2 regions of the Serratia ficaria genome follow, and region 1 is predicted to be linked to the other one. Evidence: predicted binding sites of a transcription regulator. Region 1 holds the regulator's gene; the other holds the start of a gene.

Region 1 (7,552 bases):
TTCGGAGGGTTTCGCCACCGTCGGCGCGCCGCAGCCGGGCCAGCCGGCTCAGCAACCGCAGGCGCAGCAGCAGGCGGGCGGCGGCCTGATGGGCGGCCTGAACGAGATCCTGTTCGGCTCCACCGGCCCGCGCGGCGGCAAGCGCGACGGCATCGTCCAGACCGCGGCCAAGAGCATGGCGCGCGACCTCGGCCGGCAGATCCTGCGCGGCGTGCTGGGCTCCATCATGGGCGGCCGTAAAAAGTAAGCCGAAATTATCGTCGGCAGCAGCAGGCTAAACCAGTAAACTGTCGCAGCGCTTTTTTCTGCTGGACCTAACATGCTGCTGTTGATCGATAACTACGACTCCTTTACCTATAACCTTTACCAGTACTTCTGCGAATTGGGCGCCGAGGTGTTGGTGAAGCGCAACGATGCGCTGCAGCTGGCCGATATCGAGCGGCTGGCGCCGCAGCGCCTGGTGATTTCACCCGGTCCCTGCACCCCGAACGAAGCCGGCATCTCGCTGGACGCCATCCGTCACTTTGCCGGCAAGTTGCCGATCCTCGGCGTTTGTCTGGGGCATCAGGCGCTGGGCCAGGCGTTTGGCGCCGAAGTGGTGCGCGCCCGCGAGGTGATGCACGGCAAGACCTCGGCGATCCGCCACTGCGATGGCGGGGTGTTTCGCGGGCTGAACAATCCGCTCACCGTGACCCGCTACCATTCGCTGGTGCTGAAGGCCGATACGCTGCCGGACTGCTTCGAGGTGACCGCCTGGAGCGAACGCGACGGCGAGCGCGATGAGATCATGGGCATCCGCCATCGCCGGCTGGCGCTGGAGGGGGTGCAGTTCCATCCGGAGAGTATCCTCAGCGAACAGGGGCATCGGCTGCTGGATAATTTCCTTAAAAGTTAATCCATTGGCATTTTTTTTGCCCCAAAGGCGATTTGCGTTTGCCCTTTATTGGTTTTTTATGCATATTTTGTGATTATATTTTCACTCAATCATCAAGATAACGCTGAAAGACCTTCAGGGTGGGCCCGATAATGACCGAAAAATCCGCAGTAAGCCGCAGTACGTTTGATCAGGTTATCCTGCCTGTTTATGCACCCGCGCAGTTTGTTCCGGTGCGCGGCAAGGGCAGCCGGGTGTGGGATCAGCAGGGGAAAGAGTACATCGATTTCTCCGGCGGCATCGCGGTGACGGCGTTGGGCCATTGCCACCCGGCGCTGGTGGCGGCGCTGAAACAGCAGGGCGAAACCCTGTGGCATACCAGCAACGTTTTCACCAACGAACCGGCGCTGCGCCTGGCGAGCAAGCTGATCGCCGCCACCTTCGCCGATCGGGTGTTTTTCGCCAACTCCGGCGCCGAGGCCAACGAAGCGGCCTTCAAGCTGGCGCGCCACTACGCCATCACCCGCCACAGCCCGTACAAAACCAAAATCATCGCTTTCCATAACGCGTTCCACGGCCGCACGCTGTTCACCGTTTCGGTGGGCGGGCAGGCCAAGTATTCCGACGGTTTCGGGCCAAAGCCCGCCGATATCGTGCATGTGCCGTTCAACGATCTGGCGGCGGTGAAAGCGGTGATGGACGACCATACCTGCGCGGTGGTGATGGAGCCGATTCAGGGCGAAGGCGGCATCACGCCGGTGAACGCCGAATTCCTTAACGGGGTGCGCGCGCTGTGCGACCAGCATCAGGCGCTGCTGGTGTTTGACGAGGTGCAAAGCGGCATGGGCCGCAGCGGCAAGCTGTTCGCCTATATGCATTATGGCGTGACGCCGGACATTCTCACCACCGCCAAAGCGCTGGGCGGCGGCTTCCCGGTCAGCGCCATGCTGACCACCGAAGAGATCGCCTCGGTGATGCAGGTGGGCACCCACGGCACCACCTACGGCGGCAACCCGCTGGCCTGCGCGGTGGCGGAAGCGGCGCTGGACGTGATCAATACGCCGGAGGTGCTGAGCGGCGTTGAACAACGCCATGGCCTGTATGTCGACGCCTTGCGGAAGATTGGCGAAAAATACCGAATTTTCACCGACATTCGCGGCATGGGGCTGCTGATCGGCGCGGAGCTGACGCCGCAGTATCAGGGGCGGGCGCGGGATTTCCTCACCGCCGCCGCCGCGCGCGGGCTGATGATCCTCAACGCCGGGCCGAACGTGATCCGTTTTGCGCCGTCGCTGGTGGTGGAGCCGCAGGATATCGAGGCGGGCATGGCGCTGTTTGAACAGGCGGTGCAGGACGTGATCAACGCCTGAACCCGGCGTGCGACGATTGGGGCGCGGCCATGCCGCGCCCTTATTGATCGCGCAGCTTGCGTTTCAGCCAGATGCCGTGGTGCGGGCGCTGGCTCCAGGCCAGCGACGAAATGGTGTGCATCACGCTCAGGTGCGACAGGATGCGCCGCAGGTGGCGTTCCATCTCGGTGACCGGCATGTCGGGATGCAGATCCGGCGGCTGCATGATGCCGCTGTTGCTGCTGCTCGGCCCGTCGTATTCCAGCCGCTGCTGGCAGCTTTGCAGCGCGATTTCACAGGTTTGCAGGTACTCTTCCGCCAGCGTTGGCGTCAGCATGTAGTGCTCGCGCGCCAGGATGGTCATGGCGTTGAGGTGCTCGACGATAAACTGGCTGTGGGTGACCCACAGCCGCATATCCGCCAGATAATCCGAAGCGAATCCCGGTTCCTGCATCGCCTGATTCAGCGAGGTGAACAGCGCATTATGCGCCTGATTGACCTGCATGCGCGCATAGGCCAGCGCGGCGGGATCCGGCTCCCGTTCTTCCAGCATCAGCCGCAGCGCGCGCTGATCGTTTTCCAGCGCCTGGTGCGCGTTTTTGCGCAGCAGGCCGCTTTGCCACTGCGGCCACAGCCAGATGGTGCCGCCGAAGACCAGCACGCAGCCAATCAGCGTATCGACCAGGCGCGGCACCAGGAAATGGGAGCCGTTCAGCGCCAGCAGCTGCAGGGTGTACACCGCGGTAACCGTGAAGCCGATGACCGCCAGCCCGTAGTTTTTCCGCGAAACCAGGTAGGCCAGCAGCGTGATCGCCAACATGATGCTCAGGGTTTCGGCCTCCGGCAGCTGCAGCCGCAGCAGGCCGGCGGCGATCATCAGCCCGGCCAGGGTGCCGAGCGCACGGTGCTGGATCCGCACCCGGGTGGCATTGTAGCCGTTCTGGCTCACCAGCATGATGGTCAACAGGATCCAGTAAGGCTTGGGCAGGTTGAACATCATCCCCAGGCTGCTGCCGAGCGCCAGCGTGACGCCCAGCCGCGCGGCGTTGCGCAGGGCGTTGGACCTGAACGACAGGTAGCTGGCCAGCGCCGGCCAGAACGGCAGGCGGCTCTGATTGGCCATCAGATCGCGACGGTACAGCGGGCGCTGGGTGCGCAGCAGGCGGGCGATGCGGCTGAAATGGTAATAGCAGAACTGGCCGACCGGGTTGTCGGCATGCTGCGCCGCCACCTTCTCCAACGCCGCCAGTTCATGGGTCATATTGAAGCGCTGCGAATGCTGATGATAGAGGATATCGTGCGCCACCACGCGCAGCCGGCCGGCGATCACCTGGGCGTTGCGGCGGATAATCGCTTCGGCCTGGCTTTGCTCCACCAGTTTTTGCACCTCTTCCGGCTGATGCAGGCTGACGGTAATGTGCTCCTGCAGATCCAGCGCCACCTGGAAGGTGCGCAGCAGGCGTTTTTGCTCCAGATTGCTGGCGTGCGGCAGGAAGTTGAGCTGCTGATACAGCAGGCCGATCAGATCCATCACCTTTTGCTGGCGCACCAGCAGCGGCGGCAGCGCGGTTTGCGGATCGGTGTGCTGGGTCAGCAGCGAATATTTGGCCTCGCAGTAGTCCGCCAGCTCCAGATACAGCTGGCTCAAAGACTCGCGCATCGGCTGCTCTTTCCACAGCTTGAACCAGAACCAGGTGAACAGGCCGTACCAGGCGGTGCCGATGACGTACAGCAGCGGCGCCTGCCAGATCGGCACCGTACCGGCCATGCTGAGGGAAAAAATGGCGGCCACCAGCGCCGCCGGCAGCAGCCGGGCGTGCAGCGGGCTGATTTCCCCGCTGACGCCGAGCAGCAGCGCCAGGCCGAGCATCAGCGCCGGCAGCGGCACCTGCCACAGCAGCGCCTGTTGCAACAGCAGGCTGCTGAGCGCGAACAGCGAACCGCCGACGATCAGACGTTTAAAGAAGCGTTTATGGGGCGTGTCCAGCCCGGCGATGTTGCAGCAGGCGGGAACCAGCGAAAACAGCAGGCCGAGCTGCAGCTGGCCAATCAGCAGGCCGAGCAGTACCGGCAGGCACAGCACCAGCGTTTGCCGCAGTGCGTAGTTGACTTCGGGGTGGTAGATCAGGCGGCGCCACATCGCAGGCTGCAGATAAAAAAACGGCGCATCGCTGCGCCGTTTTTTCAGTGATTAACGCGTGCCGTAGACGACAATGGTTTTGCCGTGGGCGGAGATCAGGTTTTGGTCTTCCAGCATTTTCAGAATACGGCCAACGGTTTCGCGTGAGCAGCCGACGATCTGGCCGATTTCTTGACGGGTGATCTTGATCTGCATGCCGTCCGGGTGGGTCATGGCATCAGGCTGTTTCGCCAGGTTCAGCAGGGTTTGCGCGATGCGGCCGGTAACGTCCAGGAAGGCGAGGTTGCCCACTTTCTCGGAGGTGACCTGCAGGCGGCTTGCCATCTGGGCGGACAGGCGCATCAGGATGTCTGGGTTAACCTGGATCAGCTGACGGAATTTCTTATAGGAAATTTCAGCCACTTCACAGGCGGTCTTCGCCCGAACCCAGGCGCTGCGCTCCTGACCTTCTTCAAACAATCCGAGCTCGCCGATGAAATCCCCCTGGTTGAGGTAGGACAGGATCATCTCTTTACCTTCTTCATCCTTGATCAGCACCGCTACGGAGCCTTTCACGATGTAGTAAAGCGTTTCGGCCTTTTCACCTTGGTGAATCAGCGTACTCTTCGATGGATATTTGTGGATATGGCAATGAGACAGGAACCATTCGAGAGTAGGGTCTGTTTGCGGTTTGCCGAGAACCATTCGCTGTTATCCTCTGTTGTTATCGCTGCCTTGTGTCACAGGGGTCAGAGTTCCCTGTAAAACGTGCCTGTAGCCGTTGTCTGAGCGAGGGCTATCGGCAGGTTTTGAGGCGTGTCATAAATATACGCTGTCGCTCTAGCATATTAACTTGCCGGGAGAGCTGCAAGCTACATTCTATTAACATACCGGTAAAGGAGCCTTTCCCTGGGCGTTTCCCTGAAATCAGTGTCCCGGAAAGATTTATTGCGGCTCTGTTTGTAGCACAGAGTAAGGCGGGTGTCTTGTGTTGTCTCGCTTCAGCATGATTAGCATCAGGTTCCGTTGCCTGTTTCTATGCGAAAGCGTACCCTGATTTTAAGAAATCAACCGGAGTGACCAGTATGCAGGCAAGAGTCAAGTGGGTGGAAGGGTTAACGTTTCTGGGTGAATCGGCGTCAGGCCATCAGGTGCTGATGGACGGCAACGCCGGCGACAAGGCGCCCAGCCCGATGGAAATGGTGCTGATGTCGGTGGGCGGCTGCAGCGCGATCGACGTGGTGTCGATCCTGCAAAAAGGCCGCAACGACGTGCGCGACTGCGAAGTCAAACTGACCTCCGAACGCCGCGAAGAAGCGCCGCGCCTGTTTACCCGTATCAACCTGCATTTCATCGTGACCGGCCAGCATCTGACCGACAAGATCGTTGAGCGGGCGGTCAACCTGTCGGCCGAGAAGTATTGTTCGGTCGCGCTGATGCTGAACAAGGCCGCCAGCGTGACCCACAGCTTCGAGATCCGCAGCCCGGAATAACCGGTTAACGGGCGCGGCCAGCGCTGCGCCCGTGCGCTATCATTCGATCTTCTTGCCTTCCAGCAGCCGTTGCACCAGCGGCGCCATAATCAGCTCCATCGCCAGCCCCATTTTGCCGCCCGGCACCACCAGCGTGTTGATGTGCGAGATGAACGAGCCCTGCAGCATCGCCAGCAGGTAGGGGAAATCAATCTGATCCAGCCCGCGGAAGTGGATCACCACGAAGCTTTCATCCAGCGAGGGGATCGCCTTGGCGGCGAACGGGTTGGAGGTGTCCACCGTCGGCACGCGCTGGAAGTTGATGTGGGTGCGCGAGAACTGCGGCGTAATGTAGTTGATGTAGTCTTCCATCGAACGCACGACAGAGTCCATCACCGCCTCGCGGGAATGGCCGCGCTCGCCGGTATCGCGGATCAGCTTCTGGATCCATTCCAGGTTGACTATCGGCACCACCCCGACCAGCAGGTCGACATGGTTGGCCACGTCGTTGTGTTCGGTGACCACGCCGCCGTGCAGGCCCTCGTAAAACAGCACGTCGGTCGGCGCCGGCAGCGGCTCCCAGGGGGTGAAGGTGCCGGGCACCTGATTGTAGGGCACCGCCTCGTCATAGGTGTGCAGGTACTTGCGCGAGCGGCCGGTGCCGTTTTTGCCGTACTCGATAAAGCTCTGCTGCAGCAGGCCGAAATCGTTGGCCTCGGGGCCGAAGTAGCTGATATGCCGCCCCAGGTCGCGCGCCTTGCGGATCGCCGCGTCCATTTCCGGCCGGGTATAGCGGTGGAAGCTGTCGCCTTCGAGCTCCGCGGCGCGAATGTTGAGCTGCTGGAAAATCTTGCGGAACGCCACGCTGGTGGTGGTGGTGCCGGCTCCGCTGGAGCCGGTCACCGCGATAACGGGATGTTTGGCAGACATGATGGTTGTCACTCCGTGTTAAATGCGCCGGCGTCAGATTCAGATATGGTTATGGGTTTGTTTGACGCCCTTTCGCCGGGGGCAAAATCTCGCGCGCTGGTTTGCAATGGCCCATTGTTACCTGATTTTTTCCGTCAGTCATAGAACCGATAACCACTAAATTTCTTCCTGCCCGGCGCGTAGCTGCCCGCGCGGCATGATGTTGACGGTTTCATGCAGCTCCGACCACATCAGCACCACTTCGCCGCTTTTCAGCTGGCGGCGCACGTCTTCCACCTTCTGTTCCAGCGAGCGTTCATGTTCGCCGTAGTCGGTGCCTTCCCGCAGCACAAAGGATTCGATCAGGCTGTTCAGGGTGTCGGTTGCCAATTCTTTCCAGGGGATAATCACGTCGGGATGTCCAGATAAGGGGATAGCCAGGATGGAATGCGATATTCCAGCCACATTTGCGGTTTTTTCAGCGTGCCGCCAACGAAGCCGACGTGGCCGCCAAACTCGGTCAGCTGGTATTCGATGTTGCGCGGCAGGTTGGCGACTTCGGGGATCACTTCATCGGTCATGAAGGGATCGTCCTTCGCATGGATGATCAGCAGCGGCGTTTGGATCGCCGGCAGCAACGGCAGCGCGCTGCAGCGCCGGTAATAATCGGTGGCGTCGCTGAAGCCGTGGATGCGCGAGGTGATGGCGTCGTCGAACTCGCGGATGCGCCGCAGGCGATTGAGCTGCGGCAGCCTGAGCGGCAGGGTGTCCGGATAGTGCAGCAGCTTGCGGGTGGCGTTTTGCTTCAGCTGCCCCAGCAGATAGCGCT
Region 2 (7,552 bases), 2.4 Mb from region 1:
CTTTATGTGCGAGCAGCCGCAGCAGGTGGATGCGCTTTATAACCGGTGGCGTGAAATGGGGCTGACCATCGCCCAGGCGCCGCGAGAGCTGGATTTCGGCTACAGCTTTGTGGCGCAGGATCCGGACGGCCACCGCCTGCGGGTCTATACCCTCAGCGAGTAGGGGCGTCGGTATACAGGTGCAGGCGCGGCACCAGCAGCCGCAGCGGCCGGGCGTCCGGCTTGTAGCGGTGCTTTACCGCCGCGGCGTCGTAGTCGAGCAGCTCGCCAATCTTCGGCACCGCCGCGCCGTTTTCCACCTGGCACAGGGCGATCAGCGGCAGCGGGCAAGGGTGTTGCACCTGCTTTTGCTGTTGCTGGTACCACACCCGGGCGATCGGCTGCACCTTCACCGGCCGCTTGATCTTCAGCGTCGCGTGTTGCGGCAGGCGGCCGACGTCGTCGATTTCCCGGCTGACCAGCGCGGCCCACTGTTCGCGAGTATGCGGCGGCACCGCCCGGCCGGCCTTCAGGCTTTTCTCCAGCTGCGCCAGGACATCGTCGCGTTTGACGTTCTTGATGACGTGCTTGTTGGCCCAGCCGAAGCGCACCGAGTCCGGGTTGGTGAGCAGGGTGAGGGTGCGGTAAGCGCTGAGCGTGATCAGACCGTGCAGATGCGTATGCACAAACTCGAAACGCTGCTCGGGCGCCAGGCCCGACTCCAGGGTGATAATCTGTTCCAGCTCGCCCTTCAGTCGGTTAATCAGCGCGATTTGCGCCTGCAGCGCCCGGTATTCCGGCGGCTCCACCGCCAGGCACATCACCCCGGGCAGGCGCACCGCGGCCTTGCTGCTGAGATTCTGCCGATGGTGATGGATAAACAGCCGCTGGTAGTGCTCCAGCGCCAATGCCCGCGCCGCCTGGCCGAGGTGTTGCTCGACGGCGATGCGCTCGATGGCCTGGTGCTCCTGGCCTTTCTCGATTTCCGGCAGGCTGAACACCCGCGCCGCCAGCAGGCGCAGCGGCGCGATCTGCTGCTGCAGCGCGCCCAGCGCCTGTTCCAACTCATTGAAGCAGGCGTTCATTCGGCCAATTAAGTCGTGCTTACCCATTTCTCACCTCCATTTTAGTTACAACATACTCTATGGGAATGGCAAACGGAAGGGCAACATCGGCAAACGGGGCGGCGGCGGCCCCGGTGCGGTCCAGGCTCGGCAGGGGAACATTGGCGAAGGCCCCCTCGCGCGGGAGGGGGCGGAGATGGCGTCAAACGCGCGCCGCTTCCGGCAGGCGTTTCAGGTAGTGCACCACCAACAGGGCCAGCAGCAGCATCAGGCTGATGAACGCCACCACGCCGTTCCAGCCGAAGCTGTGCCAGAACACGCCGCCGAGCGTGCCGGCCACGCTGGAGCCGACGTAATAGCAGAACAAATACAGCGACGAAGCCTGGCCCTTGGCGCGGCGCGCACGTCGGCCGATCCAACTGCTGGCCACCGAGTGGGCGGCGAAGAAGCCGGCGGTGAACAGCATCATGCCGATAAATATCACCGGCACCGGCGCCAGCGCGGTGATCAGGATGCCGATCAGCATAATGATGATGGAAGCCAGCAGCACCGGGCCGCGGCCGAAGCGCGAGGTCAACGCACCGGCTTTTGGCGAGCTGTAGGAGCCGGTGAGATACACCACCGACAGCAGGCCGACGATGGCCTGGCTCAGATGGTAGGGGTCCGCCAGCAGGCGATAGCCGATATAGTTGAACAGGGTGACGAAGCTGCCCATCAGCAGAAAACCTTCGGCGAACAGCAGCGGCAGCCCCTTATCGTGCCAGTGCAGCTTGAAATTGATCAACAGGGTGCGCGGCCGCAGAGAGCTGGCGCGAAAATGCCGCGAGGCCGGCAGGATGCGCCAGAACATGCAGGCGGCGGCCAGGGCGAACAGGCCGATCACCCCCAGCGATACGCGCCAGGAAAAGAAGTCGGTCAGCACCCCGGTGACCAGGCGGCCGCTCATGCCGCCGATCGAGTTGCCGCTGATATACAGCCCCATCGAAAAGGCGACGAAGCTCGGGTGGATCTCTTCGCTCAGGTAGGTCATGCCGACCGCCGCCACGCCGCTCAGCGAAAGGCCGATCAGCGCGCGCATCAGCAAGATGCCGTGCCAGCTGGTCATAAACGCGCAGATCAGCGTGCAGACCGCCGCCAGCAGCAGCGCCACCACCATCACCGATTTGCGGCCGATGGCGTCGGACAACGGGCCGGTAAACATCAGCCCGAGCGCCAACAGGCCGGTGGACACCGAGAGCGACAGGCTGCTTTCCGCCGGCGAAACGCCAAAGTCCTGCGACAGCACCGGCAATATCGGCTGCACGCAGTACAGCAGTGCGAAGGTCGCCAGCCCGGCGGAGAACAGCGCCAGCGTCACGCGCATAAACTGCGGCGTGCCGCGTTCAATGTAGGGAAGTTTATTGTTGAGGGTGGAACGTTTCGCTTTTGGCGCAGCGGCCGCCTCATCATTGGCGGCCAGCGTCGACGGCATCACGGCCGCAGAACGCACGGGGGTTGTCACAGCGTTTCCTTACCGAACTTCGGGAGAGATAACAGACGGGTTTGAATTGACAAAATGATAGGGAGCGGGGATTTTTTTGTCTAATATATTAATAATTCAAATTAAGACGTTTTGCATATGAATATCGAATTGCGACACCTGCGTTACTTTATCGCCGTGGCGGAAGAGCTGCACTTTGGTCGCGCCGCCGAGCGGTTGCGCATCTCGCAGCCGCCGCTCAGCCAACAGATCCAGGCGCTGGAGGAAATGGTCGGGGCGCGGCTGCTGGCGCGCAATAACCGCAACGTCAGCCTGACCCAGGCCGGGGATATGTTCCTCAGGGAGGCTTACCAGGTGGTCGATCAGGTCGCGCGCGCGGCCGAGAAGGCGGCGCGGCTGGAGCGCGGCGAACTGGGCGAGCTGACCATCGGCTTCACCTCTTCCGCGCCCTTTATCAGCTGGGTGTCGCGCAGCCTGCGGACTTTTCGCCAGCAGCATCTGCAGGTGCATATCAAGATGCGCGAGATCAACACCAAGCAGCAGATTGAACCGCTGTTGAATGGCGAACTGGATCTGGGCGTCATGCGCAACACCCGCCTGCCGGACGCGCTCAAGCACCAACTGCTGCTGTGCGAGCCGCTGGTGGCGGTGGTGCCGGAAGGGCACCCGTTAACCCGGGTGGCGCCCGGCGCGCTGCGTTTTCAGCAGCTGGCCGAAGAGCCCTTCGTGTTTTTCTCGCGCGAGGTGGGCACCGCGCTGTATGACGAGATCCTGCTGCTGTTGGACAAGGCGGGCATCACCCCCTACATCACGCAGGAAGTGGGCGAGGCGATGACCATCATCGGCCTGGTGGCTGCCGGGCTGGGCGTCTCTATTCTGCCGGCGTCTTTCAGCCGGGTGCGGATCGACGGGGTGAAGTATCTGCCGCTGGCGGAACCGGATGCGATGACCGAAGTTTGGCTGGTGCATCATCGCCAACGGCCGCTGACGGCGGCGGCCAAATCGCTGATGGCGCTGATGTTGCCCTGAGCCGTGGCTGAGCAAATAAAACGCGATCCGGCGGCGAAACGCAGCGAATTTGTGCTGCAAATCACATAACGAATCAAATAGTTGACGCTGTATTACAAAAGCCCCACCATAGCCTTTAGTCTTTATTTAGAAGCGCGAAAAATAGTAGGAGCAGGTTTGTGATTGCGGTTGGGCAACCTGGGCATATCGATCAAATCAAGCAGACCAATGCGGGGGCGGTTTATCGGCTTATCGATCAGCTGGGCCCGATTTCGCGCATTGAACTGTCAAAGCGCGCGCAGCTGGCGCCGGCCAGCATCACCAAGATCGTGCGCGAGCTGCTGGAAGCGCATCTGGTCAAGGAAACCGAGTATCAGGAAGTCGGCAGCCGCGGCCGGCCGGCGGTTGGCCTGGTTCTGGACACCGAAGCCTGGCACTACCTTTCCGCCCGCATCAGCCGCGGCAGCATCACGCTGGCGCTGCGCGACATCAGCAGCAAGCTGGTGGTGGAGGAGCAGCTGCCGCTGGCCGCCGAACACCGCGATCCGCTGCTGAAGCGCATTCTCTCCGAAGTCGATCAATTCTTTATCCGCCACCAAAGCAAGCTCGAACGATTGACGGCGATCGCCATCACCTTGCCCGGCATTATCGACGTGGCGTCCGGCGTGGTGCACCGCATGCCGTTCTACGACGCGCTGGAGATGCCGCTCGGCCCGGCGCTGGAAACCCGCACCGGCCTGCCGGTCTATTTGCAGCACGACATCAGCGCCTGGACCATGGCGGAAGCGCTGTACGGCGCGTCGCGCGGCAGCCAAAACGTCATCCAGGTGGTGATCGACCATAACGTCGGCGCCGGCGTGATCACCGGCGGCCGCGTGCTGCACGCCGGCAGCCACAGCGTGGTGGAGATCGGCCATACTCAGGTCGATCCCTATGGCAAGCGCTGCTACTGCGGCAACCACGGCTGCCTGGAAACCGTCGCCAGCATCGAGAATATGCTGGAGATCGCCCAGCAGCGCCTCGGCACCTCGATGAGCTCCAGCCTGCACGGCGCGCCGCTGACCGTCGAATCGCTGTGCGACGCCGCGCTGGCGGGCGATCAATTGGCCAGGGACATCATTCTTGGCGTCGGCCATAGCGTGGGGCGCATTCTGGCGATCATGGTCAATCTGTTCAATCCGGAAAAAATTCTGGTGGGTTCGCCGTTGAATCGCGCGGCGGAAATTCTGCACCCGGCCATCGCCTCCTGCATTCGCCAGCAGTCGCTGCCGGCCTACAGCGAACAGGTGCAGGTGGAGTCCACCCAGTTCTTCAATCAGGGCACCATGCCCGGCGCGGCGCTGGTGAAGGAAGCCTTGTACAACGGTTCACTGCTGGTGCAGCTGTTACAGGGCTGACATCAGAACTTCTTATTAATTAACGACAAAAGATTGAGCTATCTCAAGCCCCGCGCTTTCCGTATCCCCTAGAATTTTCCCGTTCGACTTCCTCGCCGCACGGCCGGCGATACTTTAGTTAACGGAGCATTCCGGGGCATTTCTTTCATGTTAAAGCGTTTATTTGTTACAGGAACGGATACCGACGTCGGTAAAACCGTCGTTTCCCGTGCGTTGATGCAGGCGCTGGCGGCGGACGGCCGCTCGGTGGCCGGCTATAAGCCGATTGCGGCGCGCTGTCAGGAAACCAGCGCAGGCATTCGCAATAAAGACGCTTTGGTTCTGCAGGCCTCCTCGACCTTGCCGCTGACCTACGACGAGATCAACCCCATTACCTGCCTGGATGAGGTGTTCCACGCGCACGCCACCGACGACATCAACTACGGCCTGATGAGCCGCGGGCTGCAGGCGCTGTCGGCCCGGGCGGACACGGTGGTGGTGGAGGGCAGCGGCGGCTGGCGGGTGCTGATGAACGATCTGCGCCCTTACGCCGAATGGGTGGTGCAGGAACAGCTGCCGGTGGTGCTGGTGGTGGGCATCAAGCTGGGCTGCGTCAGCCATGCGCTGCTGACCGCGCAGTCGATCCTCAACGACGGCTTGCCGCTGCTGGGCTGGGTGGCCAACCGCATCAACCCGGGTCTGGCGCACTATGCCGAAACCATCGCGGCGCTGCAGCAGCGCCTGCCGGCGCCGTTGTTGGGTGAAATTCCGTACCTGCCGCGCGCGGAGCAGCGCGAACTGGCGCACTACCTCGACATTTCCGCGCTGCTGCGCTAGCGCGCTCAGGCCAGGAAAGGGGCCAACAAATGGGCGGAGACAAGCAGCCCCAGGCCGTACACCGTATGCACCAGCAGGCTGATAATGCGGCTACGCGTCGGATTGGGGGTGTTCGCCGCCGCCACGCCAAAGCCCAACGCCGGCTGCATCACGAAGAAGGGCGCCGCCAGGCTCAGCCAGCCGCTCAACAGCGCGACGAGCGGCGTCGGCGCTGCGTACCACGCGATGCCCGCCAAGCCGAGCGGGATAAAGGCGAAGGCGACGCCGATCGCGTAGTGCAGCAGCCATCCCATCGCTTTTTCTCCCCGCCGCACCGGCGCCGCCATGATCGGAGCGTGATAAAACCGGCCGTCGAACAGGCCGATAAACCAGCGGCCGACCAGCGCGTAGTTAAGGGGCGGGATGCCCAGCACGCGCTTTTGCACGATGGCCCACAGGTCGGTGCACAGCGTGGCGCCCACCCCGGTCAGCACAATCATCAGTAAAATTTCTGTCGTCATTTTCGTGTCCTTAAAGTCCCTCATGGTGTAATGTGCGCACAGTGTGCAACTTAAAGTCGACTTCAAGTCAATGGAAAAAGAACTGGATATTGGCGAGGTGGCGCGTTTGAGCGGCATCGCGCCCTCGGCGCTGCGGCATTACGAGAAAAAAGGGCTGATCGCGTCGATAGGCCGCAACGGTTTACGTCGCCAATACGCCGCCGGAGTGCTGGATCAACTGAAGCTGATCGCCCTCGGGCGGCTGGCGGGATTTACGCTGGATGAGATCGCCTCACTGTTTGACGAGCGGGGGCGCATCGCACTCGATCGCCGGCTGCTGGCGGCACGGATTGAAGAACTGGATCGCACCCTGCGCCGTCTGGGGCAGGTGCGCGCCGGTTTGCAGCACATGGTCGATTGCCCTGAACCGGAACACCTACAGTGCCCGCAGTTCAGGAAGTTGCTGCAGCAGGGCGAGTTTTAAGCCTCGCGTTTGGGCGGTGGTGCGGTGTGGTATACCGATACCGGCCGCAGGCCGCGCGACACGGTGGTGGCGATCACGCAGGCGAGCAGAATGCCCGGCAGCAGGGCGTATTCACCGGTCATTTCGAACACCATCAGCGCCGCCATGATCGGCGCATGGGTGGTGGCGGCCAGCAGGGTGGCCATGCCGGTCAGCGCCAGCAACAGCGGCACGGCAGCGCCCAGTTCCGGCCAGAAGCCGCACAGCTGGCCGATCACCGAACCGAGCGCGGCGCCGACGAACAGCGTCGGGGTGAATACCCCGCCGGGCGCCCCTGAGCCGCTGCTGGCGAGGATCGCCAACAGCTTGCACACCAGGATAGCGCCCAGCAACAGCACGCCGGGCGGCGCGACGAGCAACGACTGCACCACGCTGTAGCCATTGCCCCAGACCTCAGGGAACAGCAAAGAGAGCAATCCGACGATCAACCCGCCCAGCGCCAGCTGCAGCGGCGGCTTCAGCCGCAGCGAGCGAAACGCCTGGCCGCTGGCCGACATCGCCCACAGAAACAGCGGGCCGCAGGCGCCGGCCGCAACGCCCACCAGCGCCATCAGCAGATACTGCACCGGCAGCGGCGCGGCCAGCGGCTCCACCAGATACAGCGGCGCCTGGCCGCCGTTGAGCAGGTTGGTCATCAACAGCGCGCTCACGGCGGCGATCACCACCGGGCCGAGCGACGCCAGCATCAGGGTGCCGAACAGGATCTCGGCGATAAACAGGCTGCCCGCCAGCGGGGCGTGATAAGCGCTGGCCATCCCGGCGGCGGCGGCGCAGGCCACCCACAGCTTCCACTCTTTCTCCTGGGT

What was found. The regulator CRP, encoded in region 1, controls carbon source genes, mostly activating them, when cyclic AMP is high. The targets are predictions, from matches to a motif close to ATGTGANNNNNNTCACAT.
Region 2: a site for CRP is predicted at 3,602-3,619, ahead of mlc (sugar metabolism global transcriptional regulator Mlc). Genes of this name have one in related genera too.

The regions. Positions count from the first base shown of each region.
Region 1 is NZ_LT906479.1:4,838,490-4,846,041, reverse strand. It holds gene CKW09_RS22750 (helicase HerA-like domain-containing protein) at 1-247, shown strand, start outside; gene CKW09_RS22745 (aminodeoxychorismate synthase component II) at 320-895, shown strand; gene argD (bifunctional acetylornithine/succinyldiaminopimelate transaminase) at 1,027-2,244, shown strand; gene CKW09_RS22735 (YccS/YhfK family putative transporter) at 2,285-4,363, opposite strand; gene crp (cAMP-activated global transcriptional regulator CRP) at 4,415-5,047, opposite strand; gene CKW09_RS22725 (OsmC family protein) at 5,428-5,835, shown strand; gene CKW09_RS22720 (phosphoribulokinase) at 5,875-6,744, opposite strand; gene CKW09_RS22715 (YheU family protein) at 6,901-7,134, opposite strand; gene CKW09_RS22710 (hydrolase) at 7,131-7,552, opposite strand, start outside.
Region 2 is NZ_LT906479.1:2,462,684-2,470,235, forward strand. It holds gene CKW09_RS11690 (VOC family protein) at 1-163, shown strand, start outside; gene tus (DNA replication terminus site-binding protein) at 153-1,091, opposite strand; gene CKW09_RS11700 (MFS transporter) at 1,246-2,514, opposite strand; gene CKW09_RS11705 (LysR family transcriptional regulator) at 2,662-3,552, shown strand; gene mlc (sugar metabolism global transcriptional regulator Mlc) at 3,711-4,928, shown strand; gene bioD (dethiobiotin synthase) at 5,076-5,744, shown strand; gene CKW09_RS11720 (DUF2938 family protein) at 5,750-6,244, opposite strand; gene CKW09_RS11725 (helix-turn-helix domain-containing protein) at 6,315-6,707, shown strand; gene clcB (voltage-gated ClC-type chloride channel ClcB) at 6,704-7,552, opposite strand, start outside.